Regions from separate parts of the Streptomyces sp. NPDC058086 genome, predicted to be linked through region 2. Evidence: riboswitches for the same ligand, from Rfam matches in the RefSeq annotation. Region 2 holds a riboswitch; each other region holds the start of a gene.

Region 1 (7,412 bases), on a different contig from region 2:
GCGGCGAAGCTGGCATCGCGCGTGCGCACGGCGGGACTTGAGGTCGAACTCCCCCGAGGCGAAGGCGTCGGCTACGAACTGCTGGCCATCGCCGCCCACGCGGAGGCCGAGGGAGTGGACCCGGAAGCCGCCCTGCGCGCGGCCGCGCGGGCTTACCGGGACGCGATCCGGGCGACGGAGACGGGCTGAGGAAGCGGAAGCGGGGAGGGGGGAGGGGGAGGGGGAGGGACCCCAGAGCTACCTGCCGGGGGCGCGGCTTGTCGGGTTGTGCCAGTTGGGGTGGGGACGGTCCAGGAGCCACTCCGCGGGGCCCAGGGGGCGGGGGCGGCTGGGGTCGGCGGGTGGGAGGAGGTCGTGGAAGATCTGTTCCGGCGGGGTGCCGAGGGCGGGGAGGGCCGCGGCGATCTCCTCGACGAGCTGGGGCGGGCCGGTGAGATAGACGTCGTGGCGGGCCCAGCCGGCGCGGTTGCCCAGCGCGGTCAGCAGCCGCTCGGTGGCCTGGGCCTTGGGGCGGCCGGGGGCAGGGGAGATGAAGGTGACGCCGAGGCGGGGTAACCGGGACTGGAGTCGTTCCACGGCCGACCGGTCGTAGAGGTACGAGGTGTCGCGGGCCACGAGGAACAGCCGGGCCTCGTGCGTGGCGTCGAGTTGCTGGAGCAGCGCCTTGACCGGGGCCCATCCGGTGCCGGCCGCGATGAAGGTCAGCGGCCGTTCGACCGGCGCCCGCAGGGTCAGGCCGCCGCCGGGTGCGCCGAGCCGCAGGACATCACCCTCTCGGGTCTGCCGGACCAGGGCGGTGGACAGCACCCCGTCCTCGACGCGGCTGACGTGCAGGTCGACGGTGTGGTCGGCGCGGGGGGCGTTGCCGAGCGAGTAGGGACGCCAGATGCCCGGCAGGTGCGGGACGCTGACGCTGACGTACTGGCCGGGGGAGTAGCGCAGCCGGTGGTGCGGGCGGAGGGTCAGTACGACGAGGTCGTCGCCGTACCGGGTCCGGGACACGACCTCGGCGTCCCACCAGGGCGGTTCACCCTCGTGCTGTGCCTCCCACGCGCCCTGGAGCATGACGTTCGTGATCGCCCCGTATGCCTCGGCCCAGGCCTTCTCGGCCTCCGCGTTCCACGCCGACCCCGCGACGGCGGCGAACGCGGCGATCAGGCTCGCCCCCACGGCGGCGTAGTGCTCCGGCTCGGCCAGGTACTTCCGGTGGTCCCGTCCCAGCTCCCGCAGATATCCCGGCAGCGTCGGATCCTCCAGCCGCTCCATCACATAGGTGAGTGCCGCGAACAACCGGTCCCGCTGTCGCTCCATGTCCTCCGGGAAGTCCAGGGGGAAGAGCCCGCGGATGTCCGGGTTGTGCCGGAAGAGATGCGAGTAGAAGTACTTGACCGCGAACTCGGCCCGTCTCTCGACGACCGCGAAGCTGGATCTGAGTATTTCGGGGTCCACGGCGCGAATTTAGGGAGGCGGCGAGCCGTGGAGTCAAACAGCAGCCGATTCAGGGATGGTCCGGGATGAAAGGGGCGCGGCTTGCGCCATCCCCAACCCCGCTCCCCCTCCCTCCGGCATGCCGCCCCGCTCTTCCCCGCTCTTCTCCTCTCCGCCCCGGCCCCTCCCTCCGCCGTGCCGCCCTTCCCCTCCCTCCGGATACCGTCAGGGAGTGACCGATCAGCCGCCGCCGTTCAGCCCCGCTCCCGAACTCTTCACCTGGGAGTTCGCCAGTGATCCCTACCCCGCGTACGCCTGGCTGCGGGAGCACGCCCCCGTGCACTGGACGCGGCTGCCGAGTGGGGTGGAGGCCTGGTTGGTGACGCGGTACGCGGACGCCAAGCAGGCGCTCGCCGACGCGCGGCTCAGCAAGAATCCGGCGCACCACGACGAACCCGCCCACGCGAAGGGGAAGACGGGTATTCCAGGGGAGCGCAAGGCCGAGTTGATGACACATCTGCTGAACATCGACCCGCCGGACCACACCCGGCTGCGGCGGCTGGTCTCGAAGGCGTTCACGCCGCGACGGGTGGCCGAGTTCGCGCCGCGTGTGCAGGAGCTCACCGATCAGCTGATCGACCAGTTCGCGCAGAAGGGTTCCGCCGACCTGATCCACGAGTTCGCGTTCCCGCTTCCCATCTACGCCATTTGCGACCTGCTGGGCGTACCCCGCGAGGACCAGGACGACTTCCGTGACTGGGCGGGGATGATGATCCGGCACGGTGGCGGGCCGCGGGGCGGGGTCGCGCGGTCGGTCAAGAAGATGCGCGGGTATCTGCTCGAGCTCATCCACAAGAAGCGGGAAGGCCTTCCGGATACGCCCGCGCCCGGTGAGGACCTCATCTCCGGCCTGATCCGCGCGTCCGACCACGGCGAGCACCTCACGGAGAACGAGGCCGCCGCCATGGCCTTCATCCTTCTCTTCGCCGGGTTCGAGACGACCGTCAATCTCATCGGCAACGGCACGTACGCCCTGCTCACCCACCCCGAGCAGCGCGCGCGCCTCCAGAAGTCCCTCGCCGCCCACGAACGCGAACTCCTCGAGACCGGCGTCGAGGAACTCCTCCGTTATGACGGGCCCGTGGAACTGGCCACGTGGCGGTTCGCCACCGCGGCCGTCCGCATCGGCGGTCAGGACATCGCACCCGGCGACCCCGTCCTCGTGGTCCTCGCGGCTGCGGACCGTGACCCCGCGCGGTTCGAACGGCCGGACACACTCGACCTCTCCCGCCGTGACAACCAACACCTCGGTTACGGTCACGGCATCCACTACTGCCTCGGAGCCCCGCTCGCCCGGCTGGAGGGCCAGACCGCGCTCGCCACTCTCCTCACCCGTCTCCCCGACCTTCAACTCGCGGGAGATTCAGCCGATTTGCGCTGGCGCGGCGGGCTCATTATGCGCGGATTGCGCACGCTTCCAGTGGAGTTCACGCCTCCGGTACCGGTCTCGCGATAGCGGGCGACCATACACCCGCGGGCGCGTAAACCTGACACGCTCTCAACTCTGTGATCTTCACGTGATCTACGCTGCATCGACTTGTGACAAGTGTTCGGGTGCGGATACGTTCACTCGTCAACGCGACTCATACGTCGCGTAGTCACCTGCTGTCACGTGAAAGGCTTCCGCATGCTCTCCGGGAACGGCCGCCATCGTCGCCCCCGTCAGGCCCCGGCCCTCATCGTCGCGGCAGGAGTGACCGGATCCGCCATCGCGATCCCGTTGCTCGGTGCCACCAGTGCGAGCGCGGCCGACGGCACCACGTGGGACCGGGTCGCCGAGTGCGAGAGCGCCGGCCAGTGGAGTGTCGACAGCGGCAACGGGTACTACGGCGGACTCCAGATCAGCCAGGCGGACTGGGAGAAGTACGGCGGTCTCACCTACGCGTCGAGCGCCGACGAGGCCAGCCGCTCGCAGCAGATAGCCATCGCCGAGAAGCTCCTCGACGACCAGGGCCTCACTCCCTGGCCGACCTGTGGGCCGCTCTCCGGGCTGAGCAAGAACTCGGGCGACATCCTGGTCGACACGGGCGTGGCGAACGATTCGCCCAACGGATCGAATTCAGCCGGTTCGTCCGGTTCATCTGCGACGTCGACTCCGCCCGCCTCGTCCGGCTCGACTTCCGATTCTTCTTCGTCTGACTCGTCTTCGTCCGGTTCGTCCTCGAAGGCGACCGGGAAGGCGACCGAGAACACGACGAAGGCCGACACCGGCGGCGGCGATCAGGGGGCGGGCAACTCCGGCTCGAAATCGACGAAGAGCGACAACTCGGGCAACTCCGGCCAGAGTGACGGCTCTTCCGGTACGTCCGAGAACGCGACGGGCGGCGCCGGGCGCCACCGCGGCGACAACGCGGACGAGAACACCACCGACAGCGCCGTGGACGGCCGTACCGACGACTCCTCCGGGCGGCACGCCTCGCGCGGCGCCGGCGCCTCCCGCGATGTCGTCGACGGCTCCTACGTCGTGCGCGCCGGAGACAATCTCTGGACCATCGCGGACGCCCTCGACCTCGAAGGCGGATGGGCCGAGCTGTACGACGCGAACAAGAAGACGGTCGGCGCCGATCCGAACCTCATCCTCCCCGGTCAGAGCCTTGCAGTTGGTGCTGAATCGGGCGAAAAGTAGGGGCAGTTCGCGTCATGGTTCGCTGCGTAATGTCCGGTTTGCTGCGAGTGAGAGATGGATCTCAAAGGCCCTGATCGTCTTTGGAATTCAGCCGATCGGCTGCTTACGGTCATGACCGCTCGCCACAGCGGGCCCCGACGGTCGCCAACGCCGAATCCTGCCAACGGCCGTACGGGAACAGTCGACGCGTCAGCGCCGTAGGCAGGAGCGGGGGACCCAAGGTAAGTGCCGCACCCGGTAGTTGACCGGGAGTGGCTTGGGGTGAAGCCGAGCGCTCAGAGCGCACGGCCGGGCACTCACCCGCCCGAACCCGACAGCTCACCTCGCAGGCGTCGGTGAGGGGATCTCTCCATGCTGTTTTCCAGCAAGGGCAAGCACCGCCGTCCGACCGTTTTCAACCGGACGACCCGTGTCGCCACGCTCGCCGGTGTCACCGGTGTCGCCATCGCCGCTCCGCTGATGGCGGCCGGCAGCGCCTCCGCCGCCACCGCCTCCGAGTGGGACGCCGTCGCCCAGTGCGAGTCCGGCGGGAACTGGTCCATCAACACCGGCAACGGCTACTACGGCGGTCTGCAGTTCTCGGCCTCCACCTGGGCCGCGTACGGCGGCACCGCGTACGCCGCGACCGCCAACCAGGCCTCCAAGTCGCAGCAGATCACCATCGGCGAGAAGGTCCTCGCCGCCCAGGGCAAGGGCGCCTGGCCGACCTGTGGCACGGGCCTGTCGGGCGCCGCGTACACCGGCGGTGCGAGCACCCCGTCGACCTCGTCTTCCTCGAACAGCTCTTCGTCGAACAGCTCGCCGAGCACCAGCACCGTCACCCGCTCGACGGACACCGCGGCCTCCCGTTCGGCGTCCCGTCCGGCCGCCGGGAAGACCGTCTCCACCCCGACCGGCAAGAAGGTCAAGAAGGGTGACGGCGAGTACAAGGTCGTCAAGGGTGACAGCCTCAGCTCGATCGCCGAGAAGAAGAAGGTCAAGGGCGGCTGGCAGCAGCTGTTCAAGCTGAACAAGGACATCGTCGACGACGCCGACTTCATCTACCCGGGTCAGCAGCTTCACCTCGGCTGATGATCGGCAGCTTCGCCTCAGCTGAATGACAGGTCCCTCATGAAGGGGGTCTCCACACTGGAGCCCCCGATGAGGGTCGCCCCCGTCCCCACGGGCCCCCCGCTCCGGTGCGTGTTCCCCCGTACGCACCGGAGCGGGGTTTTTCGTATCCGGCGTTTCGTGCCGAGGGTTTCGTGCCGAGGGTTTCGTACCCGGATTTCGGTACCCGTTTTTGTTCCGTTCTGGAACAATGTGTACGTTCAGTTCTGCCCAAGGGGTGGGCGACCGGCTGGCCGATCCCCCCGAGGCGGTTAGGCTCATGTCGCGAAGCCATCACAGGCTCCGCGTACCCGCGTCACATCCCAGAAGGAGATGCTCGTGCCGTCCATCGACGTCGTCGTAGCCCGGGAAATCCTGGACTCCCGAGGCAACCCCACGGTCGAGGTCGAGGTCGGCCTCGACGACGGCAGCACGGGTCGTGCCGCCGTTCCGTCCGGCGCTTCCACCGGCGCCTTCGAGGCCATCGAGCTGCGTGACGGTGACCCCAACCGTTACGGCGGCAAGGGTGTCGAGAAGGCCGTCCTCGCCGTCATCGAGCAGATCGGCCCGGAGCTCGTCGGTTACGACGCCACCGAGCAGCGCCTGATCGACCAGGCGATGTTCGACCTGGACGCCACCGACAACAAGGGCTCGCTCGGCGCCAACGCCATCCTCGGCGTCTCGCTCGCCGTCGCGCACGCCGCCTCCGAGGCGTCCGACCTCCCCCTCTTCCGCTACCTGGGCGGCCCGAACGCGCACCTGCTGCCCGTTCCGATGATGAACATCCTGAACGGCGGCTCGCACGCCGACTCCAACGTGGACATCCAGGAGTTCATGATCGCCCCGATCGGCGCGGAGTCCTTCTCCGAGGCCCTGCGCTGGGGCGCCGAGGTCTACCACACCCTCAAGAAGGTGCTGAAGACCAAGGGCCTGTCCACCGGCCTGGGCGACGAGGGCGGCTTCGCCCCGAACCTGGAGTCGAACCGCGCCGCGCTCGACCTCATCCTCGAGGCCATCAAGCAGGCCGGTTACATCCCCGGTGAGCAGATCGCGCTCGCGCTCGACGTCGCCGCGTCCGAGTTCTACAAGGACGGCAAGTACGAGTTCGAGGGCAAGTCCCGCTCGGCCGCCGAGATGACCGAGTACTACGAGGAGCTCGTCTCCGCGTACCCGCTGGTCTCCATCGAGGACCCGCTGTACGAGGACGACTGGGCCGGCTGGAACGTCATCACCGAGAAGCTGGGCGACAAGGTCCAGATCGTCGGCGACGACCTCTTCGTCACCAACCCGGAGCGCCTGGCCCGCGGCATCGAGGAGGGCTCCGCGAACGCCCTGCTCGTCAAGGTCAACCAGATCGGCTCGCTGACCGAGACCCTGGACGCCGTCGAGATGGCCCAGCGCAACGGCTTCAAGTGCATGATGTCGCACCGCTCCGGCGAGACCGAGGACGTCACCATCGCCGACCTCGCCGTCGCGGTGAACTGCGGCCAGATCAAGACCGGCGCCCCGGCCCGCTCGGACCGCGTCGCCAAGTACAACCAGCTGCTGCGCATCGAGGAGATCCTCGACGACGCGGCGGTGTACGCGGGCCGCAGCGCCTTCCCGCGCTTCAAGGGCTGACACCCGCCGACGGTCAAGCCTTAGCCAGTCGTACGTACGTCCCCGTACCCGGTCCCGTACCGTGTCCGGGGACGTACGCGCGTGTGAACGGGAGGCTGGACATGGCCGTGAAGGACCGGGACCGGTTCTCCACCGCGACCAGGCTGAAGCTGCTCGGCGAGCAGACGGCGGCCCGGGTCTACCGCTCGCAGACCAAGCGCCAGGCCCGCCGCTCGCGCCTGACCGGCCGCGCCGCGCTGCTGGCTCTCGTACTCTGTTCTCTGATCGTGGCCCTCGCGTACCCGATAAGGCAGTACGTGTCCCAGCGCGCCGAGATCGCCGATCTGGAGCGACAGCAGGAGCGGGCCCGCGCCCGGGTCGAACAGCTGCGCGACCTCAAGGCGCGCTGGCAGGACGACGCGTACGCGAAGCAGCAGATCCGGGAACGGCTGCACTATGTGATGCCGGGCGAGACCGGATACATCGTGATCGACCCGGACGCGGCGAAGCAGTCGCGTACGGATCTGGGGGTGGCAGCCCGCCCCTGGTACGCCAACGTCTGGGACGGCGTCGACAAGTCGGACCACTCCGACCGGTGAGCTGATGGCCG
Region 2 (7,412 bases):
CGATTTCGGCGTCCAGGACAGGGACAACCGGTACGCCGTGCATGCCGTCGGGCGGTTTCTGCGCTTCTACCCGGAGCCCTGGGCTTCTGCCGAGCCGCGCTTCACCCAGCTCGTGCTGATCGGCTCCGGCATCGACACCTCGGCTCTGACCAAGGAGTTGGAGGCGTGCGAAAAGGACGCCCCACACGCCGACGAACGCAGCATGTGGGGCGTCCTCCGCTACGTGCAGGACAGCCACGTACAGGACCGCTACGCGCAGGACGGCCACGTACAGGACGAGGAGCCCGACGGTCTCGAAGAGACCGGTTGATCTACACCGGGCCCGCCACCACCGACACCGTCTTCGCCAGCGACACTCCCGAGCCGTCACGGCGCGGGTCGATCTCCGGCAGCTCGGCCGGTGTGCCGTTCTTCTGCGCGGCCCGTGCCGGAACCGCGCCCGCCCAGGCCAGCGAGAGGCAGTCCTCGCCCTTCAGGAACCGCTGGCAGCGCACGCCACCCGTGGCGCGGCCCTTGCGCGGGTACTGGTCGAAGGGCGTCAGCTTGGCCGTGGTCTGGACGGAGTCGTCCAGCGTGCCGCGCGAGCCCGCCACCGTGAAGACCACCGCGTCCACCGCCGGGTCGACCGCGGTGAAGGAGATCACCTTCGCGCCCTCGGTGAGCTTGATGCCCGTCATGCCGCCCGCCGCCCGGCCCTGCGGGCGGACCTGCGAGGCCTGGTAGCGCAGCAGCTGGGCGTCGTCGGTGATGAAGACCAGGTCCTCCTCGCCGGTGCGCAGCTCGACCGCGCCGACGATTTTGTCGCCGTCCTTGAGGGTGATGACCTCCAACTCCTCCTTGTTCGAGGGGTAGTCGGGGACCACACGCTTCACGACGCCCTGTTCGGTGCCGATCGCCAGGCCGGGCGAGGACTCGTCGAGCGTCGTCAGACAGACCACCGTCTCGTCCGGCTCCAGGGAGGACAGGAACTCCGCGATCGGCGCGCCTCCGGAGAGGTTGGGCGCCGAGGCCGTCTCCGGCAGCTGCGGCAGGTCGATCACGTTCAGCCGGAGCAGGCGGCCCGAGGACGTGACCGCCCCGATCTCGCCGCGGGCCGTCGCCGGCACCGCGGAGACGATCAGATCGTGCTTGGTGCGCTTGGCGTCCTCGGCCTCCCCGAAGGGTTCGCCATTGGCCGTACGTGCCAGCAGACCCGTCGAGGACAGCAGCACCCGGCACGGGTCGTCGGCCACCTGGAGCGAGACCGTCGCGGTGGGGGTGCCCGCGGACTCCAGAAGCACCGTGCGCCGGTCGGTGCCGAACTTCTTGGCGACCGCGGCCAGTTCTCCGGAGACCAGTTTGCGCAGCTCGGCGTCCGAGTCCAGGATGCCGGTCAGCTCGTCGATCTCGCCGTTGAGCCGGTCGCGCTCCGACTCCAGCTCGATGCGGTCGAACCTGGTCAGGCGGCGCAGCGGCGTGTCCAGGATGTACTGCGTCTGGATCTCGGAGAGGGAGAAGCGCTCGATCAGGCGCTCCTTCGCCTGCGCCGAGTTGTCGCTGGAGCGGATGAGGCGGATGACCTCGTCGATGTCCAGGAGGGCGACGAGGAGGCCCTCGACCAGGTGGAGACGGTCGCGCTTCTTGCTGCGGCGGAACTCACTGCGGCGGCGCACGACGTTGAAACGGTGGTCGAGATAGACCTCGAGGAGCTCCTTGAGGCCCAGGGTGAGCGGCTGACCGTCCACCAGCGCCACGTTGTTGATGCCGAAGGACTCCTCCATCGGCGTCAGCTTGTAGAGCTGCTCCAGGACCGCTTCCGGCACGAAGCCGTTCTTGATCTCGATGACCAGGCGCAGTCCGTGCGAACGGTCGGTGAGGTCCTTCACATCGGCGATGCCCTGGAGCTTCTTGGCGTTGACCAGGTCCTTGATCTTGGTGATCACCTTCTCCGGGCCGACGGTGAAGGGCAGTTCGGTGACGACGAGGCCCTTACGGCGCGCCGTGACGTCCTCCACCGACACCGTGGCGCGGATCTTGAAGGTGCCGCGCCCCGACTCGTAGGCGTCCCTGATCCCGGTCAGGCCGACGATCCGGCCGCCCGTGGGCAGGTCGGGACCCGGCACGTACTTCATCAGCGTGTCCAGGTCGGCGCCCGGATAGCGGATCAGGTGACGGGCGGCCGCGATGACCTCGCCGAGGTTGTGCGGCGGCATGTTCGTCGCCATACCGACGGCGATCCCGGACGAGCCGTTGACCAGCAGGTTCGGGTACGCCGCCGGGAGGACGTCGGGCTCCTGCTCCTGGCCGTCGTAGTTCGGCGCGAAATCGACCGTGTCCTCGTCGATGGACTCGGTCATCAGTGACGTGGCGTCGGCCATCCGGCACTCGGTGTAACGCATGGCGGCCGGCGGGTCGTCGTTGCCGAGCGAGCCGAAGTTGCCGTGGCCGTCGACCAGCGGCAGGCGCATGGAGAAGGGCTGGGCCAGCCGCACCAGGGCGTCGTAGATCGACGCGTCGCCGTGCGGGTGGAGCTTACCCATGACCTCGCCGACGACGCGGGCGCACTTCACATAGCCGCGGTCGGGGCGCAGCCCCATCTCGTTCATCTGGTACACGATGCGGCGGTGCACGGGCTTGAGGCCGTCACGGGCATCCGGCAGGGCTCGCGAATAGATGACCGAGTACGCGTATTCGAGGAAGGAGCCCTGCATCTCGTCCACGACGTCGATGTCGAGGATCTTCTCCTCGTACGAGTCGTCGGGCGGCGGGGTCTTCGTGCTGCGGCGGGCCATCGCTGCTGCGACTCCTTCACAGTCTCTGCCGGGGCATGAACGGGTTCTGACGCGCACCATTGTGGACCGCCGCACTGACAACGCGGACCGCGACCCGTCCATAGAGGCTCCACGGCGCCCCGTTCCGATCGCTCACGGTGAACGGAAGTCCGGCCTCCCACCTCAGGAATTCTCGCTCTCGGCGTACGAGGTGCGGGAACTTCGCCACCTGTCGGCGCGCTTGCATACAGTGGCAGGACCGGCAGGAATTCTGCAGTTTCCGCGATCGAAGGGACGTACATGCCCATGGGTCACACGGCCACAGCTGAGGCAGGCTCCGGCGGCCTGACAGCGACCGAGCACCGCCTGGCCAACGGCCTGCGCGTGGTGCTCTCCAAGGACCACCTGACCCCGGTCGCGGCGGTGTGCCTCTGGTACGACGTCGGCTCACGGCACGAGGTCAAGGGCCGTACCGGCCTTGCTCACCTTTTCGAGCACCTGATGTTCCAGGGCTCCGGTCAGGTGAAGGGCAACGGCCACTTCGAACTGGTGCAGGGCGCGGGCGGCTCCCTCAACGGAACGACCAGCTTCGAGCGCACCAACTACTTCGAGACGATGCCCGCCCACCAGCTGGAGCTCGCCCTCTGGCTGGAGGCCGACCGCATGGGCTCGCTGCTGGCCGCGCTCGACGACGAGTCCATGGAGAACCAGCGGGACGTCGTCAAGAACGAGCGCCGCCAGCGGTACGACAACGTGCCCTACGGCACCGCCTTCGAGAAGCTGACCGGGCTCGCCTACCCCGAGGGCCACCCGTACCACCACACCCCGATCGGGTCGATGGCGGACCTGGACGCGGCGACCCTGGAGGACGCCCGCGCCTTCTTCCGCACCTACTACGCGCCGAACAACGCGGTGCTCTCCGTGGTCGGGGACATCGACCCGGAGCAGACGCTCGCCTGGATCGAGAAGTACTTCGGTTCCATCCCCGGACACGACGGCAAGCCCGCCCCGCGCGACGGCTCGCTGCCCGAGGTCATCGGCGAGCAGCTGCGCGAGGTCGTCGAGGAGGAGGTCCCGGCGCGCGCCCTGATGGCCGCCTACCGGCTCCCGGAGGACGGCACACGCGCGGCCGACGCGGCCGACGTGGCGCTCACCATCCTCGGCGGCGGCGAGTCGTCCCGGCTCTACAACCGGCTCGTACGCCGCGACCGCACCGCCGTCGCGGCAGGCTTCGGCCTGCTGCGGCTCGCCGGAGCGCCCTCCCTGGGCTGGCTGGACGTGAAGACGTCCGGTGACGTCGAGGTCCCGGTGATCGAGTCCGCCGTCGACGAGGAGCTCGCCCGGTTCGCCGAGGAGGGCCCCACGGACGAGGAGATGGAGCGCGCCCAGGCCCAGTTGGAGCGCGAGTGGCTGGACCGGCTCGGTACGGTCGCGGGCCGCGCCGACGAACTGTGCCGGTACGCCGTCCTGTTCGGCGACCCGCAGCTCGCCCTGACGGCCGTACAGCGCGTCCTGGACATCACGGCCGTGGAGGTCCAGGAGGTCGCCAAGTCCCGCCTGCGCCCCGACAACCGCGCGGTGCTCGTGTACGAGCCGGTCGCTGCCGACACCACCGAAGAGGACGAGGAGGCGGCGAAGTGACCGAGCTCGCCACCATGGACTTCCACCCGCAGCCCCAGGCGGGTCAGCCCAAGCCCTGGGCCTTCCCGGCGCCCGAGCGCGGCACGCTGGACAACGGCCTGACCGTGCTGCGCTGCCACCGCCCCGGCCAGCAGGTCGTCGCCGTCGAGGTGCTGCTCGCAGCGCCGCTGGAGGCCGAGCCCGCGGGCCTCGACGGCGTCGCCACGATCATGGCGCGCGCCTTCTCCGAGGGCACCGACAAGCTCTCCGCCGAGGAGTTCGCCTCCGAGCTGGAGCGCTGCGGCGCCACCCTGGACGCGCACGCCGACCACCCCGGCGTACGCCTGTCGCTCGAAGTGCCCGTCTCTCGCCTGCCCAAGGCGCTCGGGCTGCTCGCCGACGCCCTGAGGGCACCGGCGTTCTCGGACAGCGAGGTCGAGCGGCTGGTGCGCAACCGGCTCGACGAGATCCCGCACGAGACGGCCAACCCGGCCAGGCGTGCCGCCAAGGAGCTCTCCAAGGAGCTGTTCCCGGCGACCTCGCGCATGTCGCGCCCGCGCCAGGGCACCGAGGAGACCGTCCAGAAGATCGACTCGGCGGCCGTACGCGCCTTCTTCGACAAGCACGTACGTCCCGCCACGGCCGCCGCCGTGATCGTCGGCGACCTGACGGGCGTCGACCTCGACGCGCTGCTCGCCGAGACGCTCGGCGACTGGACCGGCTCGTCCGCCGAGCCGCGCCCCGTGCCGCCGGTGACCGCCGACGACACCGGCCGTGTGATCATCGTGGACCGCCCCGGCGCGGTCCAGACGCAGCTGCTCATCGGCCGCGTCGGCGCCGACCGGCACGACCGTGTGTGGCCCGCCCAGGTGCTCGGTACGTACTGCCTCGGGGGCACCCTCACCTCGCGCCTGGACCGTGTCCTGCGCGAGGAGAAGGGCTACACCTACGGTGTGCGGGCGTTCGGCCAGGTCCTGCGTGCCGCCCCGGACGGAACCGGTATCGCGATGCTCGCCATCAGCGGCTCCGTGGACACCCCGAACACCGGCCCGGCGCTCGACGACCTCTGGAAGGTGCTGCGCACCCTCGCCGCCGAGGGCCTGACGGACGCCGAGCGCGACATCGCCGTACAGAACCTGGTGGGGGTGGCGCCCCTCAAGTTCGAGACCGCGGCGGCCGTCGCGGGCACGCTCGCGGACCAGGTCGAGCAGTACCTGCCGGACGACTACCAGGCGACGCTGTACCAGCAGCTCGCCGCGACCGGCACCGTGGAGGCCACCGCGGCCGCCGTGAGCGCCTTCCCGGTGGACCGTCTGGTGACCGTCCTCGTCGGCGACGCCGCGCACATCCAGGAGCCCGTCAAGGCCCTCGGAATCGGTGAAGTGACCGTCGTTTCGGCGGAGTAGAGGTTCGGCGGAGCAGCGGCTCAGTGGAAGCCGGCTGGAAGCCGAGCCGCACGCGGAGCGGAAGAGCGTGACTCCGTGGGGCCCGGGTGACTGAAGAGTCGCCCGGGCCCCTTTTTGCTCGGATTTCCGCTCGGATTTAGCTTGGACTTCATCCCCAAGATGTCCGTATTGGTAGGGAGGTTGCCCGTCTGCCCTGTGGCATGCACTACAAAAACCGTGATCCGTTTGTTGATTGAAAGACGCCCCGTCTAGCGTCGGGGCGGCTGTTCGTCAGGCAGTGCGCCGCGCCCGCGGCACCGGACAGTCATCGCCGAGTCCCCGTACGGCGCGAGCCAGGGGAGCCGGGGACCCACACGTAGTCCCTGGGGTGAATCGGACGCCCTCCCTGGAGGGGGTCCGTAGGAGACCTTCCTGCTCCGAACCCGTCAGCTAACCCGGTAGGCGAGAGGGAAGGAAAGGATCAGCCCCTACATGGCGTTCACCTGTGGCCCCGGGAAACACCGCCGTCCGAGCCGCGTGAAGCGCTCCACCACGAACGCCGTCGGCGTCGCCGCGCTCACCACCACCGGTGTCATCGGAACCCTGGCCGCCCCGGCCCTCGCCGCGGACGCCTCCGTCGAGCAGACCGGGCTGACCCAGGCCGTCACCCTCGGCGACAGGGTCGCCGCCCAGATCGACGCGCAGGCCGCCGCCCAGCAGCGCGCCGCCGACGAGGCCGCCGCGCGCAAGAAGGCCGAAGAAGCCGCGCGCAAGAAGGCCGCCGAGGAGGCGAAGAAGGAGCGCGAGGCCAAGGAGCGTGCCGCCCGCGCCGCCGAGCGCAAGCGGCTCAACACCTTCGTCCTGCCGATCACCGGCTCGTACATCTCCACCGGCTACAAGACCGGCGGCAGCCTCTGGTCCTCCGGCAGCCACACCGGCGTCGACTTCCACGCCGCCTCGGGGACCTCGGTCCACGCGGTCGGCTCCGGCACGGTCGTCACGGCCGGCTGGGGCGGTGCCTACGGCAACCAGATCGTCCTGAAGATGCACGACGGTACCTACACGATGTACGGCCACCTGTCGTCCATCGGCGTCTCCGTGGGGCAGACGGTCACCCCGGGCCAGCAGATCGGCCTCTCCGGCTCCACCGGGAACACCACCGGGCCGCACCTCCACTTCGAGGCCCGTACGACGGCGGAGTACGGCTCCGACATGGACCCGGTCGCCTACCTTCGCTCGCACGGCGTGAACGTCTGACGCTCGCACGGCGTGGACGTCTGCCGCTCGCACGGCGTGATCCTCTGCCGCTCGCGCACCGTGAACGTCCGACGACCGGCGTCAACACTTCCGAAGCCCCGGCTCCCCTCGGCCGGGGCTTCGTCGTTTCGAACGACTGTCTGTCCAAAAAATATCCATGGATTCCGGCCCGCCATCGGAAATTCCGGCTCTCTGCAATAGAGTCGCTGAACAAGCGTCAATCGACCGCGTTTCGCGGGGATTAAGGCGGAGGTCCGGTCATGCGCATTCCCGCGCACTCGGTATGCACGGCGATCCGTGACGACATCGTCGCGGGTGTCTACGAGCGCGGCAGCCGGCTCACCGAGGAACTGCTCGCGCGCCGCTACGGCGTCTCGCGGGTCCCCGTGCGCGAGGCCCT
Region 3 (7,412 bases), on a different contig from region 2:
ATTCCTCGCGCTCTCCGTGTCGGACGCCGCGGAGGACGTCATCGGCGTGATCCGAGGCGGCGCCCGTGGGTACGTCACCAAGACCATCACCGGCACGGACCTGGTGGACTCCATCTTCCGTGTCCAGGACGGCGACGCGGTCTTCTCGCCCCGCCTGGCCGGATTCGTCCTGGACGCGTTCGCCTCCACCGACGCCCCGCCCGTCGACGAGGACCTCGACCGTCTCACCCAGCGCGAGCGCGAGGTCCTGCGTCTCATCGCCCGCGGCTACGCCTACAAGGAGATCGCCAAGCAACTGTTCATCTCGGTGAAGACGGTCGAGTCGCACGTCTCGGCGGTCCTCAGGAAGCTCCAGCTGTCGAACCGCCACGAGCTGACCCGATGGGCCACGGCGCGTCGGCTGGTCTAGCCGATCGCGTCGAGAGGGTTCAGGGCCACGTCCGCTGAGCCCGCCGGAGGTGCCCGGTGCCTACCGGTGTTTCGCGTCGGGCGCCGGGCCCAGTATCCGTAGCGCCCAGCGGTAGTGGCGTACGGCCTTCACGATGCCGATGAGGCCGGTCAGCCACAGGATCAGGCCGATGCCCATGCCCTGGACGACATCGCTGTACAGGGGGTGGCCGGGCGCGGCCCGCGCGGCCGCCGTGAAGGACGTCCACGCACCGATCGCGCAGACGCCGAGCGAGGAGAGCAGCCAGAAGAGGCTGAGGCCGGGGGAGCGGAGCCGGGAGTCGGTCGCGGGGTGCCGGTCCAGCTCGGACCAGGCGTCGAGCAGTCGGTGTATGTGGTGGTCCCGGCGGACGGAGAGGGCGACTGCGACGACGGTCGGGGCGAGCGCGGCCAGGCCCAGCAGGGCGAAGAGCGGGCCCAGGACGAAACCGGTGGGGTCGCGCTGCTCGAGTTGTCGCAGCGGCAGCACCAGCAGCGCCCAGCCGACGATCGCCGCGAGCGCCAGCAGCCAGAGCAGCAGCACCCGGTGCACCCCCAGGCTCCGTCGGCGCAGCTCCTCCAGCGCCCGCCCCCGGTCGGCCAGCAGTGCGGCCCGGTCCGGCCAGGTCCTGATGTGCGCGGGCGGCGGCGGAGGCGGCAGAGAGCCGGGCATCAGAACCTCTCGGACGACGGAGCGTCGACGGAACGACGGTGGGACGACGGAGCGATGACGACGGAAACAGAGTCCGCGTCGACGCTACCGTGATCCACTTCTCCGTCCGCACCACACCGCGGTCGCCCCCGCGTCTTTCACGCCACTCGGGTGGCTCCCGCGAACGGCATCTCGTCGACCGGCGCCAGCCGCACGGGCGCCGACGGGTTCGGGGCGTGGATCATCTGGCCGTTTCCGACGTAGATGCCCACATGGCTGATTCCCGAGTAGAAGAACACCAGGTCACCGGGGCGGAGTTCGGACCGCGAGACCCGGCGTCCGGCGTTGATCTGCGCGTACGTCGTGCGCGGCAGCGAGATGCCCGCGGCGCGGTACGCGGCCTGGGCCAGGCCCGAGCAGTCGAAGGCGTCGGGCCCGGTGGCGCCCCAGACATAGGGGCTGCCGAGCTTCCCGTAGGCGTACGCGACGGCCTCCGCCGCACGGGAGTTGGGCGCCGCGACGGAGCCGGGCGACGACACCGGGCCGAGGTCCCGCGCGGCGGAGCGCGAGGCGCGCTGCCCGGCGCTTCCCGTGCCCCCGGCCGCTCCCAGGTCCCCGAGCTGCGCGCGCTGCTCGTCGGTGAGCCGCGACAGCAGTTGCCGCGCCGTGTCCAGCTTCCCGGTGATCGTCTTCTTGGCCCGCTTCAGCTCCGCCTGACGCGACTTGAGTGAGGCCAGCTCGACATGCGCGGCCCCGCGCAGCTGCTCGATCTCCCGCAGCTGCTTGCGCACCCGGGCCACGGCCTCCGCCTGCCGGCTGCCGGCCCGCTCGGCGAACGCGGCCCCTTCCAGGTACTGGTCGGGGTTGTCGGAGAGCGCGAGTTGCAGCGCGGGGTCCAGGCCTCCGCTGCGGTACTGCGCGGCGGCGATCGAACCCAGCGCGTCCCGAGCGTCGTTGAGCCGGTCCTCCTTGCGCGCCGCCTCGTCGCGCAGCGCGTTCAGCCGCTGCTCGGCCTTGTCGGCCTTGTCCTTCGCGCCGTCGTACTTCTGGGTGGCGACCTCCGCCTCCTCGTACAACTTGTCCACCTTGGCCTTCACCTGTGCCGGCGACAGCTGCGGGTCCGCGTGCCCCGTCCCGTCGAAGCCCGTCGCCGTGGCCGCGCCCGCGAGGGCGATGGTGGCGGCTGTGCGGGCCGTGTTTCCACCGAGCGAGCGCTGTCTGGGCTTTCGGTGCGCTGCCACGAGGGCCCACATCCTTCCCGGAGACTTGCCTACGACCGCCGGGGACGAGCGCGGTCAGCGGGGGACACGTCCGGCGGCGGCCCCACACAGGGGGAGCGGGCCGCCGCCGGACCTTTCTCGGCGGTGGTGTCCGGCTGCCGCCCCTGGCCCGGGCGGCGGTGGGGAGCCGGTCACCTGGTGGAGGACGCTAAACCTGAGAGTGATGCCCCGGTAACGTCATGTACGGAAGTGGCGCCACTGGATCGCGGGGTGACCGCATCTGACCGTGATCCCGGCCCGGCGCCGTCGACTTCACGCGGTGTGATGACCGATGGGGCGGTTCCGGGGCAATCGGTGGTTCCCAGGTGGTAGTGGTCTACAGGGGGTGGGCCGGTGACAAGAGGGGTGAGGGCCGCCGATTAGGCTCCGGCTCCATGGACGTACTCATCCATCTCTTCGTCGGCCTGCACATCATCGGCATCGCCTCGCTCCTCGGTGGTTTCCTCACCCAGATGAAGGCGATGGGCCAGGGCACCGCCCGGTTCGTCCCCGCCATGCTGCACGGCGCGCTGACCATGCTGGTCACGGGCGTCGCCCTCGTCGGCCTCAACCAGGCCGACGACCACTCGGTCAACACCATCAAGATCGGCGTGAAGCTCGCCCTGCTGATCGTGATCCTCGGGCTCGTCTATGTGAAGCGGGACGACGAGAAGGTGGACAAGGGCCTGTTCGGGCTCGTAGGGCTGCTCACGACCGCGAACATCTTCATCGCGGTGCTCTGGACCTGACGGCTCCCCGAAGGCCCCCACGGACGGCTACGGCGCTTCCGGACACCCGACGGCTACGGCTCGTGCGGACGCCCGACGGCGCTACGGCTTCTGCGGCTCCTGAGGACGCCTGAGCGCTACGACCACCACCGCCAGCCACGCCGCGACCGAGATCCACAGCAGTACCTGCCCGAGCCCCCTGAGCCAGCCGACGCCGATGGCGGCCGCGACCGACAGCGCCGCCACCGCCGTCATTCCCAGCGGGAACACGGTCGCCCAGCGCAGCACGTCGTAGCGCGGTCGGGGCCACAGGGCCTCCGTCACGGCCAGCACGCAGTACGAGCCGAGGACGAGCACGAGCAGCGCCTCGGTCACCCAGCGCAGCACGCCGTTGTCGTCGTTGTTCCACAGGTAGATGTCCGCCTGGTACGCGAGGATCAGCTTCGACCCCGCCAGCGCCGAGATGGCGAGCGCGCCGCCCGCGACCCACTGGTCCCCGGCGCCCGTGGCGACCTCGCGGTAGTCGAAGTAGAACAGCGCCATCGTGTAGAGCAGGAGCCCCAGCCAGAACAGCACCAGCGCGGTGTGCGCGAGCCAGTCCGTGTGCGTCGCGGGGGCGAGCGTCGCGCCCAGCACCGCGAGCCCCTGCGTGGCCACACAGCCGAGGAACACCGCTCCGGGCATACGGGGCCGCCATTGCCGTACGACCAGGAGGAGCAGCCCCGGCCAGAGCGCCGCCGACAGGGCGAGCAGGGCCTCGGCCGGCACCTCCCACCCCAGTGTGACCAGCCGCGTGCCGAGCACGGTGGTCGCCGCGACCGCGGTGAGCGCGCTCGGTGTACCGGCCTCCGTCAGCCACCGCTCCCGCTCCCGCAGCAGCCGTACGACGAAGGCCGCGGCGAGCCCGAGCCAGCCGACGGCCGCGAGGGCCAGCACGATCCGGGACAGGATCTCGTAGCCGGTCTGCTCCAGCCCGATCGAGATGATGCCGGTGGCCAGGATCGCGGCTCCGGCGCCCGGCGGACTCTGCAGCCACCAGGTGCGCAGGCCGGTCCACCGGGTGCCGGGCGGGGAGATGGCTGACATGGGCCCGATGCTAAGGACCTTCGAGCGGGTTGGCGGCGGGCCACGCGCGCGTGGAGCTCGATGAGCCCCACGCGCGCGTGCCGGGCGCCGGGGCGTTAGGCCGGACGCACCACGCTGTGGATGATCGACTCGCCGCCGTAGAAGATCGACTCCTCGCGGACGTACGCGCCCGGCTTGGGGGCGTGGATCATCATGCCGTTGCCGATGTAGAGGCCGACGTGGCTGATGTCGTCGTAGAAGAAGACGAGGTCACCGGGCTTGATGTCGGAGAGCGGGACCGTCGTGCCCACGTTGACCTGGTCCCAGGTGGTACGCGGGAGATCGACGCCGGCGGCCTTCCAGGCGGCCTGGGTGAGGCCGGAGCAGTCGTAGGAGCCGGGCCCGGTCGCGCCCCAGACGTACGGCTTGCCGATCTGGGTGCGGGCGAAGGCGAGGGCCTTGTCGGCCTTGGCGGTGTACGAGGAGTCGGTGGTCGAACTCCCCGAGGTGCCCGAGGTGCCCGAGGTGCCGGTGGTCCCGGAGGTCGTCTGCTGCTGGGCGGCCGCCTCCTGGGCCTTCTTCTCCGCCGCGGCCTGCTGCTGGGCCAGCTCCGCCGCCTTGCGGTCGGCCGCTTCCTGCTGCTTCTTCTCGATCGCCGCGAGCCGGGCCTTCTCCTCGGCGGTCAGTTTCGAGAGCAGGTCGCGCGCCGCGGCGAGCTTGCGCTGCACGTCGGCCTTGGACGTCTTCAGCGCGCTCTGCGTCGTGGTGAGCGTCTGCAGGCTCTGGGAGGCCTCCGCGCGCTTCTTGGTGGTGGCGGCCTGCTCGGTGATGTAGTCGTCGACGGCCACCTTCTGGCGGCTGGTCAGCCGGTCCATCAGCTGGGTCTGGTCGAAGTAGTCCTGCGGGTTGTCGGCCAGCAGGAGGGTCGCGGTGTCGGGGGCGGCGGCGCCGGTGCGGTACTGCGCCGCGGCGAACGAACCCAGCTCCTCGCGCGCGGTGTTGAGCTTCTCGGTGCGCTGAGCGACGTCGTCGAGGAGGGAGTCGACGCGCTTGCGCTGCTGCGCGGTCTTCTCCCTGGTCGCGTTGTATTTCTCGGTCGCCGCCTCGGCCTGGTGGTAGAGGTCGTCGACCTTCTTCTCGACCTCTTCGACACTCGGCTTGGAATCGGCCGAGGGTGCGGCGTTCGCCGTCTGGGAGAGCAGGGCCACGGAGGTGAGGGCCGCCGTGGCGAGGGCGGGGGTCCGTATACCCGCTATGCGCGTACCCGTAGGACTCCACTTGCGGTGCGACGCCAAGAGAGGCGACTCCTTCCGTCTTCCGCCTACCGAGTTAGCTGTCGGGTTCGGGCGGGTGCTTCCGGAAGGTTTGCCCTACGGTCCTTGCCCCAGCGGACAGTTGGACCGATTCACCCCAAGGTCGGTTGGGTCCCCGGCTCCGGCTGCCGTACGGCGCACCGGACTCGGCGGAGGCCGCACGGCCCGGCGGTGTTCGCCGGTTGGGTCGAGCGGCCTGCCCGGCACGCTAGCCAACTCATAAGTGTTCTGTGAAGTTTGATGTGCGATATGCCCGATACATTTTCGTGACCTTGACCTTGGGGGTCATTGATCGTGGCTGACCGTAATGAAGCGATCCTGAACGGTGACGGCGTCCCGTGCGGGAAAGGAATCGTGCGCGGTCGCGGAAAAACCGGTCGGGTTTCCAGGGTGGCCGCGGGTTGTCAGTGAGGCCGCCTAGACTCGGAGAGCGATGAGCAGCCTCTTTGATGACAGCTTTCTGGCGGACCTCCAGCCTTCCGGGGCCCACGAGGAAGAGCCCCCGCCGCCGCCCGAGGACGGGGCACCGGAGCCGCTTCCGGACGACCTGTTCGGTGGCCGCTTCGACGTGCCCGCGAGCCGGGACGCCTTCTACCGCGACGGCGCGCCCCGCCCCGCCGTGGACCCGGCGGCCCTGCTGGACGGGCTGAACGAGAACCAGCGCGCGGCCGTGGTGCACTCCGGCTCCCCGCTGCTCATCGTGGCCGGCGCGGGCTCCGGCAAGACCCGGGTGCTCACCCACCGCATCGCCCATCTGCTGGGCGAGCGTCATGTCCACCCCGGCCAGATCCTCGCGATCACCTTCACGAACAAGGCCGCGGGTGAGATGAAGGAGCGCGTCGAGCAGCTCGTCGGCCCGCGCGCGAACGCGATGTGGGTGATGACCTTCCACAGCGCGTGTGTGCGGATCCTGCGCCGCGAGAGCAAGAAGCTCGGCTTCACCTCCTCGTTCTCGATCTACGACGCCGCCGACAGCAAGCGGCTGATGGCGCTCGTCTGCCGTGACCTGGATCTCGATCCCAAGCGCTTCCCGCCCAAGTCCTTCAGCGCCAAGATCTCGAACCTGAAGAACGAGCTGATCGACGAGGAGGACTTCGCCACCCAGGCCGCCGACGGCTTCGAGAAGACCCTCGCCCAGGCTTACGCGATGTACCAGTCGCGGCTGCGCGAGGCCAACGCGCTCGACTTCGACGACCTGATCATGACCACGGTCAACCTGCTGCGCGCCTTCCCGGACGTCGCCGAGCACTACCGGCGCCGCTTCCGCCACGTCCTGGTCGACGAGTACCAGGACACGAACCACGCGCAGTACGCCCTGGTCAGGGAGCTCGTCGGCCCGGCCGTCGGTGACCGGCCCGAGGACGCGCCGCCCGCCGAGGGCGAGCTCGGGCCCGCCGAGCTGTGCGTCGTGGGCGACGCCGACCAGTCGATCTACGCCTTCCGCGGCGCGACCATCCGCAACATCCTCCAGTTCGAGGAGGACTACCCGGACGCGACGACGATCCTGCTGGAGCAGAACTACCGCTCCACCCAGACGATCCTGTCCGCCGCCAACGCGGTCATCGAGCGCAACGAGTCCCGCCGCCCCAAGAACCTGTGGACCAACGCGGGCGCCGGTTCGAACATCACCGGCTATGTCGCCGACACCGAGCACGACGAGGCCCAGTTCGTCGCCGACGAGATAGACCGTCTCACCGACGCGGGCGAGGCCAGGGCGGGCGACGTCGCCGTCTTCTACCGGACGAACGCCCAGTCCCGTGTCTTCGAAGAGATCTTCATCCGCGTCGGCCTGCCCTACAAGGTCGTCGGCGGCGTCCGCTTCTACGAGCGCAAGGAGGTCCGGGACGTCCTCGCGTACCTGAGGGTCCTGGCCAACCCCGAGGACTCGGTCCCGATGCGCCGCATTCTGAACGTTCCCAAACGCGGCATCGGCGAGCGCGCCGAAGCCATGATCGACGCGCTCTCGCAG
Region 4 (7,412 bases), on a different contig from region 2:
GCGGCTCAACCTGATGATGCGCACGGTGGCCCGGTTCAGCCGTGCCGAATACGTCGACACGTACGAACCCACCGTCGGACACGACATGTGCAAGGCACCCGCCGACCGGTGGATCGAGCCGCTGCAGCCCGCTTCACCCGCCGCCCCCGCACACCCCAACGCCAAGGGCGAGGCGGCCATGGCCGAGGCGGTGATCCGGCGGCTGTAGCCCCCCGTGCCACGCGATTCCCACACGCTCCACGGACCAGGCATGTTTACAGGACCTGTCCAGGGTCACACGGGTCAGTGAGCACCTGACGTCGAGAGCGCCGAGAGGTGAGTGAGTTCCGTGGCTCGCGACCAGAAAGCCAAGGCGAAGGCCGAGCAGGCCAAGGGCAAGATCAAGGAAACCACGGGCCGTGCCGTGGGCAACGAGCGCATGACGGCCGAGGGGCGTGTGGAGAAGGCCAAGGGCGACGCGCGCCAGGCGAAGGAGAAGACCAAGGACATCTTCCGCGGCTGACGTCCGGCCGCTCGTGGGGCGGACGGCGTACGCGGAGCGGGCACGCGCGCCGGGCGGTGGAGGATCGTAGGCTTTCCCCGCCGAAGATCGTAGGCTTTCCCCTCCGGCGACTGTGTGGGGGAGCCATCTATGACCACGGCCAGGGACCTCTTGATCACCGCCATGGACGTGGACCCGGACCGCCCCGTGGGGCAGGGCGACCTGTCCCTCGCACTCGCCGGAGCCGAGGTGATCGACCTCCTCGCCGCTGACGCCGTCCACCTGGACGGCGACCGCCTCGTGCCGGCACCGGAGCCGACGACGGAAGACCGCCTCCTGGCCGAGGCGGCGTCCTCGCTCGTACGCCAGGTGCCCTACGAGCCGGTCGAGGACTGGCTGTGGCGCAGGGGGCGCGGCCTGGCCGCGGTCCATCTGGCCGCCCTGGAGGCGGACGGCCAGCTGACCCGGCAACGCCAACGCCGACTGCTTTTCGGAGCCGTCCGGATGGTCGTGGTCGATTCGCCCGCCCGGCGCCGGGCCCTGCACCGCTGGGCCGCCGACGAGCCCGTCCTCGTCTCCCTCGCGGCGGCCGTCGGGATTCCGGCCGAGCAGGGCGCCGACGGTCCGGTCGTGACCGACGACGCGGTGACGACCGTGCTGGCCGCCGTCAACGACGCGGTCATGGAACTGGAAGCGGTACGCCAGCGCCGGTCCATCGAGAACGCGGCGTTCGCCAACCTCTGGCGAGGTGCGTGATGCGAGCGGGCGCGCCGCGACACGCCGGTTTCAGCGGGTGGCCTCGGGCCGGCGCCGGTTTCCGGTAGCGATCATTCGCCCTTGCCGGGCTGGTTCTCGGGCGTGCCGGTGCCGGCACCGGTTCCGGTGTCAGTGCCCCTGGCGGTGCCCCGGTCCGGCGCGTCGTCGCGGGCCGCACGCCGTGCCCGTACGGTGCCCGCGACCCGCTGGAACGTCCGCGTCAGCTGGTGCAGCGGGTTCCCGTCCTGGCCGGCGGTCGCCTCGTGCGCGCCGGACGCCGTCGTCCGGAGGTCTCGGAGGTCGGCCAGCGCCGCATGCGCGAGTTCGGTCGCCTCGCGGTACTGGTCGCGCGATTTCGTCATGGCGTCGAGTGCCTCGGCGTACACAGCCACCAGCGCCCGTGCCTCCTCCAGCGTCAGCAGCTTCCAGTCCTCCCGGAGGCCGGTGAGGGCGTCCTGCGCCGCCTCCGTCAGCGGCCGGGGCAGTGCCGCGTGCCGTACGACCTTCTCCAGGAGCTCCGTCGGCTCCGAGCCGTCGAGGAACACACTGCGTACCGTGGAGTCCTGCTCGTCGTACCCGGGCCGGGCGGGGGAACCGGGCAGGATCACGGCGCCACCGCGCGGTACCCGTACACCCAGGTCGTACAGCGCCCAGTTGACCGTCTGGAACTGCTCGGGCGCGGCGCGGTGTTCCACGACGCGGTGACGCAGACCGGGCGGGAGCAGCCGGGCCAGCGGCAGGCGACCGCGTTCGTCGGTGGTCATCGCCTCGTGGATGACGACGTTGATGCTCCAGCTGTGCTGCGCGGCCTCCTTGAGCAGGCGGCGCAGCGCCTTGTCGTCCTGCGGCAGCGGGTTGATGTCCCGCAGGCGGAGCCCGGCCACGATGTCGTGGTCCCAGGGGATCTCGTGTCCCTCGGGCCAGAACATGGTCGCGGGAGAGGGCCACGCGAGGTCCCAGGGCCGTTCCGCCTCGGCCACCAGCGTCCAGCGGCTTCCCTCGGTGGCGTGATCGCGCCCGTCCGTCGTGAGCCGTGCGCGAACCGTGACGGCGTCGTCGACCTGCCAACGTGCCTCGAAGACATGCCCCTCGGAGTCAGAGGAGCTCTCCGCCTCCAGGAAGTCGTGGATCGTCTCGTCGGCCTTCAGCCTCCGCAGGTTCTCCCTGAGGATCTCCTGCGGGGCGGGCCCGACATGGCGCCCGCCGGCCAGCCAGACGGTTTCCGGAGCGGTGGCGCGGGCGGTGGAAGGCTTGGGCATGAGTCACTTTGCGGTGGGAGGCGGCGTGCGCACCCAGTATGGTCAGCGCAGGTGGCGAGCCGGGCGGCGAGGTCCGCGCGGATCACGTACATCCCCTATTGCGAAATTCCGGCCGTTCCAGTGCCTTATGTGCGCTTTGGGGTCTTGATTGATGTGGCGCAGTCCGTCACGCCGCGCGCAACGCGCTGTGGATCGCCTTCTGCCCGGCGAAGAAGATGGACTCTTCGCGTATCGAGGCACCCGGGCTGGGGGCGTGGATCATCATGCCGTTGCCGGTGTAGAAGCCGACGTGGCTGACGTCGTCGTAGAAGAAGATCAGGTCGCCGAACTGGATGTCGGTCAGGGGAATCGCCGCACCGGCGGTCGCCTGCCCGTGCACGGTGCGCGGGAGCGCGACTCCGGCGGCCCTCCAGGCGGCCTGAACGAGGCTGGCGGAGTCGTACGAGTCCGGTCCGGTCGCGCCCCAGACGCACGGCTTGCCGATCTGCGTGCGGGCGAAGGCAAGGGCCTTGGCGGCCTTCCCGCCGTACGCCGACTCCGCGGCGCCGACGGGGCTGACCGTGTTGACCGCGCCGGTGCCTACGGGCACACCCGAGGCCAGGGGCATCCCCGCACCGAGCGACATGTCCGCGCCGAAGGGCATTGCCGTACCCATGGAGATGTCCGTGCCGAGGGGCATTGCCGTACCCATGGACATGTCCGCGCCGAGCGGCATCCCCGTACCCATGGACATGTCCGTAGCCAGCGGCAGGCCTCTGCCGAGGGACATGTCCGCGCCGGGAAGCATCCCCGCGGCCAGCGGCATCCCGGTACCGAGGGACATGTCCGCGCCGAGGGGCATTCCCGTACCCATGGACGCGTCCGTGCCGAGGGGCATTCCCGTACCCATGGACGCGTCCGTGCCGAGCGGCATCCCTGTCCCCATGGGCATGTTCGTGCCGAGCGGCATCCCGGTACCGAGGGACATGTCCGCGCCGAGCGCGGTCGGCTGCTGTCGCTGCCACTCCGCCGCCTGGTTGCGAGCCTGATCCTCCGGGGTGGGCCAGACACCCTCGGCCGGACGTGACTCGATCGCCGCGGGCCCGGGGTTCCACTGTGCGGCGTGCTTGGACACCAGCTCACGGGCCAGCGCCAGTTTCCGCTGGATCTTCTCCTTGGACGTCTTCAACGAGGACTGCCCCGGACCGGCGGGCAGCGCGGGCAGCAGGGCCGTGGCGGCCTCCTGCGCAGGTTGTGGCGCGGGCACCGGCGCGGCCGGCAGCGCGGCGACGGCCCTGGCCGTCAATTCGGCCACGGGCCCGGCGGCCGCCTCGGCGGAGGGGCCTGCCGTCAACTCCAGAACCGGGCGGGCGGTCAACTCCCGCCCACGGTTGGTGAGCCCGTCCTCCGGCCGCTTCGCCGGGCCCGTGGGCCGCGCCTCGGCCGGGCGGTTCGGCATCCGGTCGGCCGGCAGTCTGGCCGGTGCGGACGGACCCAGTTGCGTGCGCGCCGCGTCGAACCAGGTCTTGGTGATGTCGTCGAGGGCGGGGTCGCGGCGCCTGCGCGCGGTTTCCGGCGCCGGGTTGACGCGGCCTCGGCTCCCTGTGGTCATCGCGCGGGTCCCGTTGACGAACCCGACGGCGTTCTCGGCCTGGTCGTAGAGGGAGCTGATCCGCTGCTGCACCTCCTCGCGGCTCGGACCGTCCGCGCCACTGAGGGCGGCCGTCGCGCGTGCGGAGTCGGGCATGCCAGGGAGGCTGCCGCCTCCAGGGCGCGGGGTTCGTTCCGGCGCCATGGGAGCCGTACTCCTTCCGTACTCCGCCTACCGGGTCGGCCGTCGGGTTCGGGCGGAAGATTCCGGAAGGCATGCCCTACGGCCCTTGCCCGAGTGGGCAGTTGGGCCGATTCACCCCAAGGTCGGTTGGGTCCTGGTTCCGGTTGCCGCGGGGGCATCGGATTCGGCGGAGGTCGCGCGACCCGGCGAGGTTCGCCGGAGGGAGTCGTGCGGCCTGCCGCCAACTTAGCCAATTTGTGTGCCTGGTGTGAAGATTGGAGCGCGAACTGTCCGATATGTAATTGTGACCTTCGTCTACGTGTCCCGGCTGCGACCAGGATGTCGTACGACCGCCGTGCGCCCCATGGTCGCCGCGAGCGTCCGCAACCGGCGCCAGTCCAAGGGGGGTTGGGCCTCGGGTACACCGGGCCGTTCCTTGGGGACGCGGACGCGCAGAGCGCCGGGTTCGACGCGGCAGTGGACCGGGGCGGGCAGGACCAGGGCCTCGCCGTCGATGCCGGCCTCGATCTCCGCGCGGTCGGCGTCGATGACCACCTCGCGGGTGGTCAGGACCGCGAGTCCGTTCGGCGCGGGGTCCAGTACGAGCGCGGCGGCCTCGGCCGCGCTGTCCACCGTGATGCCGAGGACGCCGAGCAGCCCGGAGTCGAGGCGTTCGCGGCGGCCGAGACCGGCCGGATCGTTGGTGCGGTAGGGGTTGTTGCTCACCAGCACGGCCTGCGGGGCGTCGAGCGTGGTGTCCGCGGCGCGGGCGGTCAGTCGCGGCCCGCGCTGGCGGGTGAGCAGGTCGGGCAGGAGGTCCAGGATGGTGCCGATCTTGTCGTCACGGTACGCGGGGCTCTGCACGACCGCCGCGTACGCGCCGAAGGAGGCGTTGTTGACGAACGGGTGACCGCCGGCGAAGCCGAGGTCCACGCGGAGTTCGACGCCGTCGGTCAGGGCGTCCAGGCAGGTCGCCGGGTCGTCGCGGTCGAGGCCGAGGTCCATGGCGAAGTGATTGCGGGTGCCGGCGCAGACCACCAGGAACGGCAGACCGTGTTCGGCGGCGACGGCCGCGACCAGCGCCTGGGTGCCGTCACCTCCGGCGACGCCGAGCAGATCCGCGCCGTCCGCGACGGCGGCCCGGGCCAGCGCGGTGACGTCCTGATGCTTATCCGGGTCGAGGAGCACGACCTGCGCGCCGAGCCGCTCCGCCTTCTCCCGCAGCCCGAACTTCGCCACCTTGCCGCCGCCGGAGTGCGGGTTCATGAGGAGGAAGGGGCGCCGCGGCGGTGATGCCCTGCGTTCCTTCGGGCGCGGGGGGCGTGTCCGGTCGCTCCGAAGGGCGTACCGGCCGCTCCAGACGGCCACGGTCCACAGCGCCAGGGACACGGGGATGGCCCAGAGCAAGCCTGCCACGCCGAACAGGGTGAGCACCGCGCCGGGCGCGAGGGCCGCCAGCACGGCCGCCACCCAGCGGAGCGGGCCGCGCCGGGTCAGCGCCCACCACAGCGCCGCCGCCGTGACAGCCACGCCGAGGAGCGCGGCCAGGAGCAGCAGTATGCCGTCCACGCCTCCGTAACCGAGTGGCAGCAGGACCGCCAGCGCGGCCGCGACCAGCGCGGCCCTGGCCGCCCACCGTTTCCCGTGGCCGACCTGCCCGCTCGCGTCCACACCCATCGACACACGTTGTATGCAACCGCCGGGTCAGGCCCCGCGCAACCGCCACGCTCCGCGAGGGCAGGCGCCGATCGGTCCCGGCCCGGGCGATTCACCGAACCCTGGGCCCACCCCTCGGGGCCGGGACCGTCGCGGCTGATGCACCATGGGCGGCGGCGAGCCCCGGCGGTGCGCCGGGGAGGGGCAGTGGTGATGAGTGGGCAGCGCGGCCGTGTCCTGGTCGTGGACGACGACGCGGCGATCCGCCGCTCGCTGGAGCGCGGACTGAGGCTCGGCGGATTCGCCGTGGACCTGGCCGACGGGGGCCGGCCGGCCCTGGCGGTGGCCCGGCGGACACCGCCGGACGTGATCGTGCTGGACATCTCGATGCCCGACCTCAGCGGCATCGAGGTGTGCAGGACACTGCGGGACGAGGACAACGACGTACCCGTGCTGATGCTCTCCGCACTCGACGAGACCGCCGACCGGATCGCGGGCCTGCAGGCGGGCGGGGACGACTACCTCGTCAAGCCCTTCGCCCTGCAGGAACTGGTCCTGCGCCTGGAGGCACTGCTGCGGCGCAGGCCGCCACGGGACAGCGGCACCGTACGGGTCGGCGGGCTGCTCCTGGATCCCGCCGCCCGGGGGGTGAGCCTCGACGGGCGGCCGGTGGAACTGACCCGACGCGAGTTCGAGCTGCTCCACTTCCTCGCCCGCAACGCAGGCATCGTGCTCAGCCGGGACCAGCTCCTCGATCGCGTATGGGGCTACGACTTCGAGGTGCGCACCGACGCGGTGGACACCTTCGTCAGCTATCTGCGCCGCAAACTGGAGACGTCGGGGCGCTCCCGGATCATCCACACCGTACGAGGCGTGGGCTTCGTCCTGCGCGACGACGACCCGGGGGAGCGGCCGTGAGACTGTCCACGCGGATCGCCCTGGCCGTCGGCGCCACCGTGCCCGTACTGGTTCTGGCCACCGGCTGGCTGCTGCTGCGGCTGGTCGCCGCGGATCTGCACGACCAGCAGGACACGCATCTGCGTGAGCGCGCGGTGGCCGTCGCCAAGGACGCCCGGGGGCTGCTGCGCGCGAGCGCCGCCGACCGGTCGGCGGCGGTGGAGCAGGCCCGCGAACGTCGGCTTTTCACCTCGGCCCTGGACGTGGGCGTACGGCTGATCGGCCCCGAGGGGTCCTTCACGGGCGGCCCGCAACCGTCGGCCGACGTGGCGCTGCCCGCCAGGGCTCCCGTCCCGGTCACCCTCCGTGCCGACGGCAGGAGCTGGCGGATCCTGTCGACCCGGGTGACCGGGTCGCACCCGGGTGTGCGCGGCACCCTGTGGCTGTTCGCGTCCGACACCGCCGCCGACACCCAGGTGCGCCTGGTCCGACGGCGCGCGGTGACCGTCGCCCTGCTCGCCGCACCGCTGTCCGGGCTGCTCGCCTGGGCCGTCGCCACCCGGGCGAGCACACCGCTGCGCCGTCTGCAACGCCGGGCGAGCGGCCTCGA

What was found. Region 2 has a riboswitch for cyclic di-AMP ahead of ACFVWD_RS36530 (M23 family metallopeptidase). Riboswitches for the same ligand answer to the same signal wherever they lie in the genome.
Region 1: it holds a riboswitch for cyclic di-AMP, as region 2 does, so the genes downstream of both, ACFVWD_RS10265 (transglycosylase family protein) here and ACFVWD_RS36530 (M23 family metallopeptidase) in region 2, are expected to answer to the same signal.
Region 3: it holds a riboswitch for cyclic di-AMP, as region 2 does, so the genes downstream of both, ACFVWD_RS00265 (NlpC/P60 family protein) here and ACFVWD_RS36530 (M23 family metallopeptidase) in region 2, are expected to answer to the same signal.
Region 4: it holds a riboswitch for cyclic di-AMP, as region 2 does, so the genes downstream of both, ACFVWD_RS20615 (NlpC/P60 family protein) here and ACFVWD_RS36530 (M23 family metallopeptidase) in region 2, are expected to answer to the same signal.

The regions. Positions count from the first base shown of each region.
Region 1 covers NZ_JBHVST010000010.1:18,432-25,843, reverse strand. The annotation lists gene ACFVWD_RS10285 (nucleoside triphosphate pyrophosphohydrolase) at 1-189, shown strand, start outside; gene ACFVWD_RS10280 (globin domain-containing protein) at 238-1,449, opposite strand; gene ACFVWD_RS10275 (cytochrome P450) at 1,661-2,944, shown strand; gene ACFVWD_RS10270 (transglycosylase family protein) at 3,116-4,114, shown strand; cyclic di-AMP (ydaO/yuaA leader) riboswitch at 4,298-4,461, shown strand; gene ACFVWD_RS10265 (transglycosylase family protein) at 4,466-5,185, shown strand; gene eno (phosphopyruvate hydratase) at 5,537-6,823, shown strand; gene ACFVWD_RS10255 (septum formation initiator family protein) at 6,925-7,401, shown strand.
Region 2 covers NZ_JBHVST010000063.1:3,240-10,651, reverse strand. The annotation lists gene ACFVWD_RS36550 (CobW family GTP-binding protein) at 1-310, shown strand, start outside; gene ACFVWD_RS36545 (DNA topoisomerase (ATP-hydrolyzing) subunit A) at 312-2,771, opposite strand; gene ACFVWD_RS36540 (M16 family metallopeptidase) at 3,051-4,391, shown strand; gene ACFVWD_RS36535 (M16 family metallopeptidase) at 4,388-5,776, shown strand; cyclic di-AMP (ydaO/yuaA leader) riboswitch at 6,075-6,235, shown strand; gene ACFVWD_RS36530 (M23 family metallopeptidase) at 6,248-7,012, shown strand; gene ACFVWD_RS36525 (GntR family transcriptional regulator) at 7,273-7,412, shown strand, end outside.
Region 3 covers NZ_JBHVST010000001.1:60,498-67,909, reverse strand. The annotation lists gene ACFVWD_RS00290 (LuxR C-terminal-related transcriptional regulator) at 1-409, shown strand, start outside; gene ACFVWD_RS00285 (hypothetical protein) at 470-1,099, opposite strand; gene ACFVWD_RS00280 (NlpC/P60 family protein) at 1,237-2,319, opposite strand; gene ACFVWD_RS00275 (hypothetical protein) at 2,733-3,086, shown strand; gene ACFVWD_RS00270 (tellurite resistance/C4-dicarboxylate transporter family protein) at 3,168-4,151, opposite strand; gene ACFVWD_RS00265 (NlpC/P60 family protein) at 4,247-5,425, opposite strand; cyclic di-AMP (ydaO/yuaA leader) riboswitch at 5,433-5,605, opposite strand; gene ACFVWD_RS00260 (ATP-dependent DNA helicase) at 5,877-7,412, shown strand, end outside.
Region 4 covers NZ_JBHVST010000024.1:56,494-63,905, reverse strand. The annotation lists gene ACFVWD_RS20635 (SGNH/GDSL hydrolase family protein) at 1-208, shown strand, start outside; gene ACFVWD_RS20630 (CsbD family protein) at 329-502, shown strand; gene ACFVWD_RS20625 (GPP34 family phosphoprotein) at 632-1,237, shown strand; gene ACFVWD_RS20620 (hypothetical protein) at 1,309-2,496, opposite strand; gene ACFVWD_RS20615 (NlpC/P60 family protein) at 2,663-4,222, opposite strand; cyclic di-AMP (ydaO/yuaA leader) riboswitch at 4,279-4,449, opposite strand; gene ACFVWD_RS20610 (diacylglycerol/lipid kinase family protein) at 4,565-5,926, opposite strand; gene ACFVWD_RS20605 (response regulator transcription factor) at 6,119-6,823, shown strand; gene ACFVWD_RS20600 (sensor histidine kinase) at 6,820-7,412, shown strand, end outside.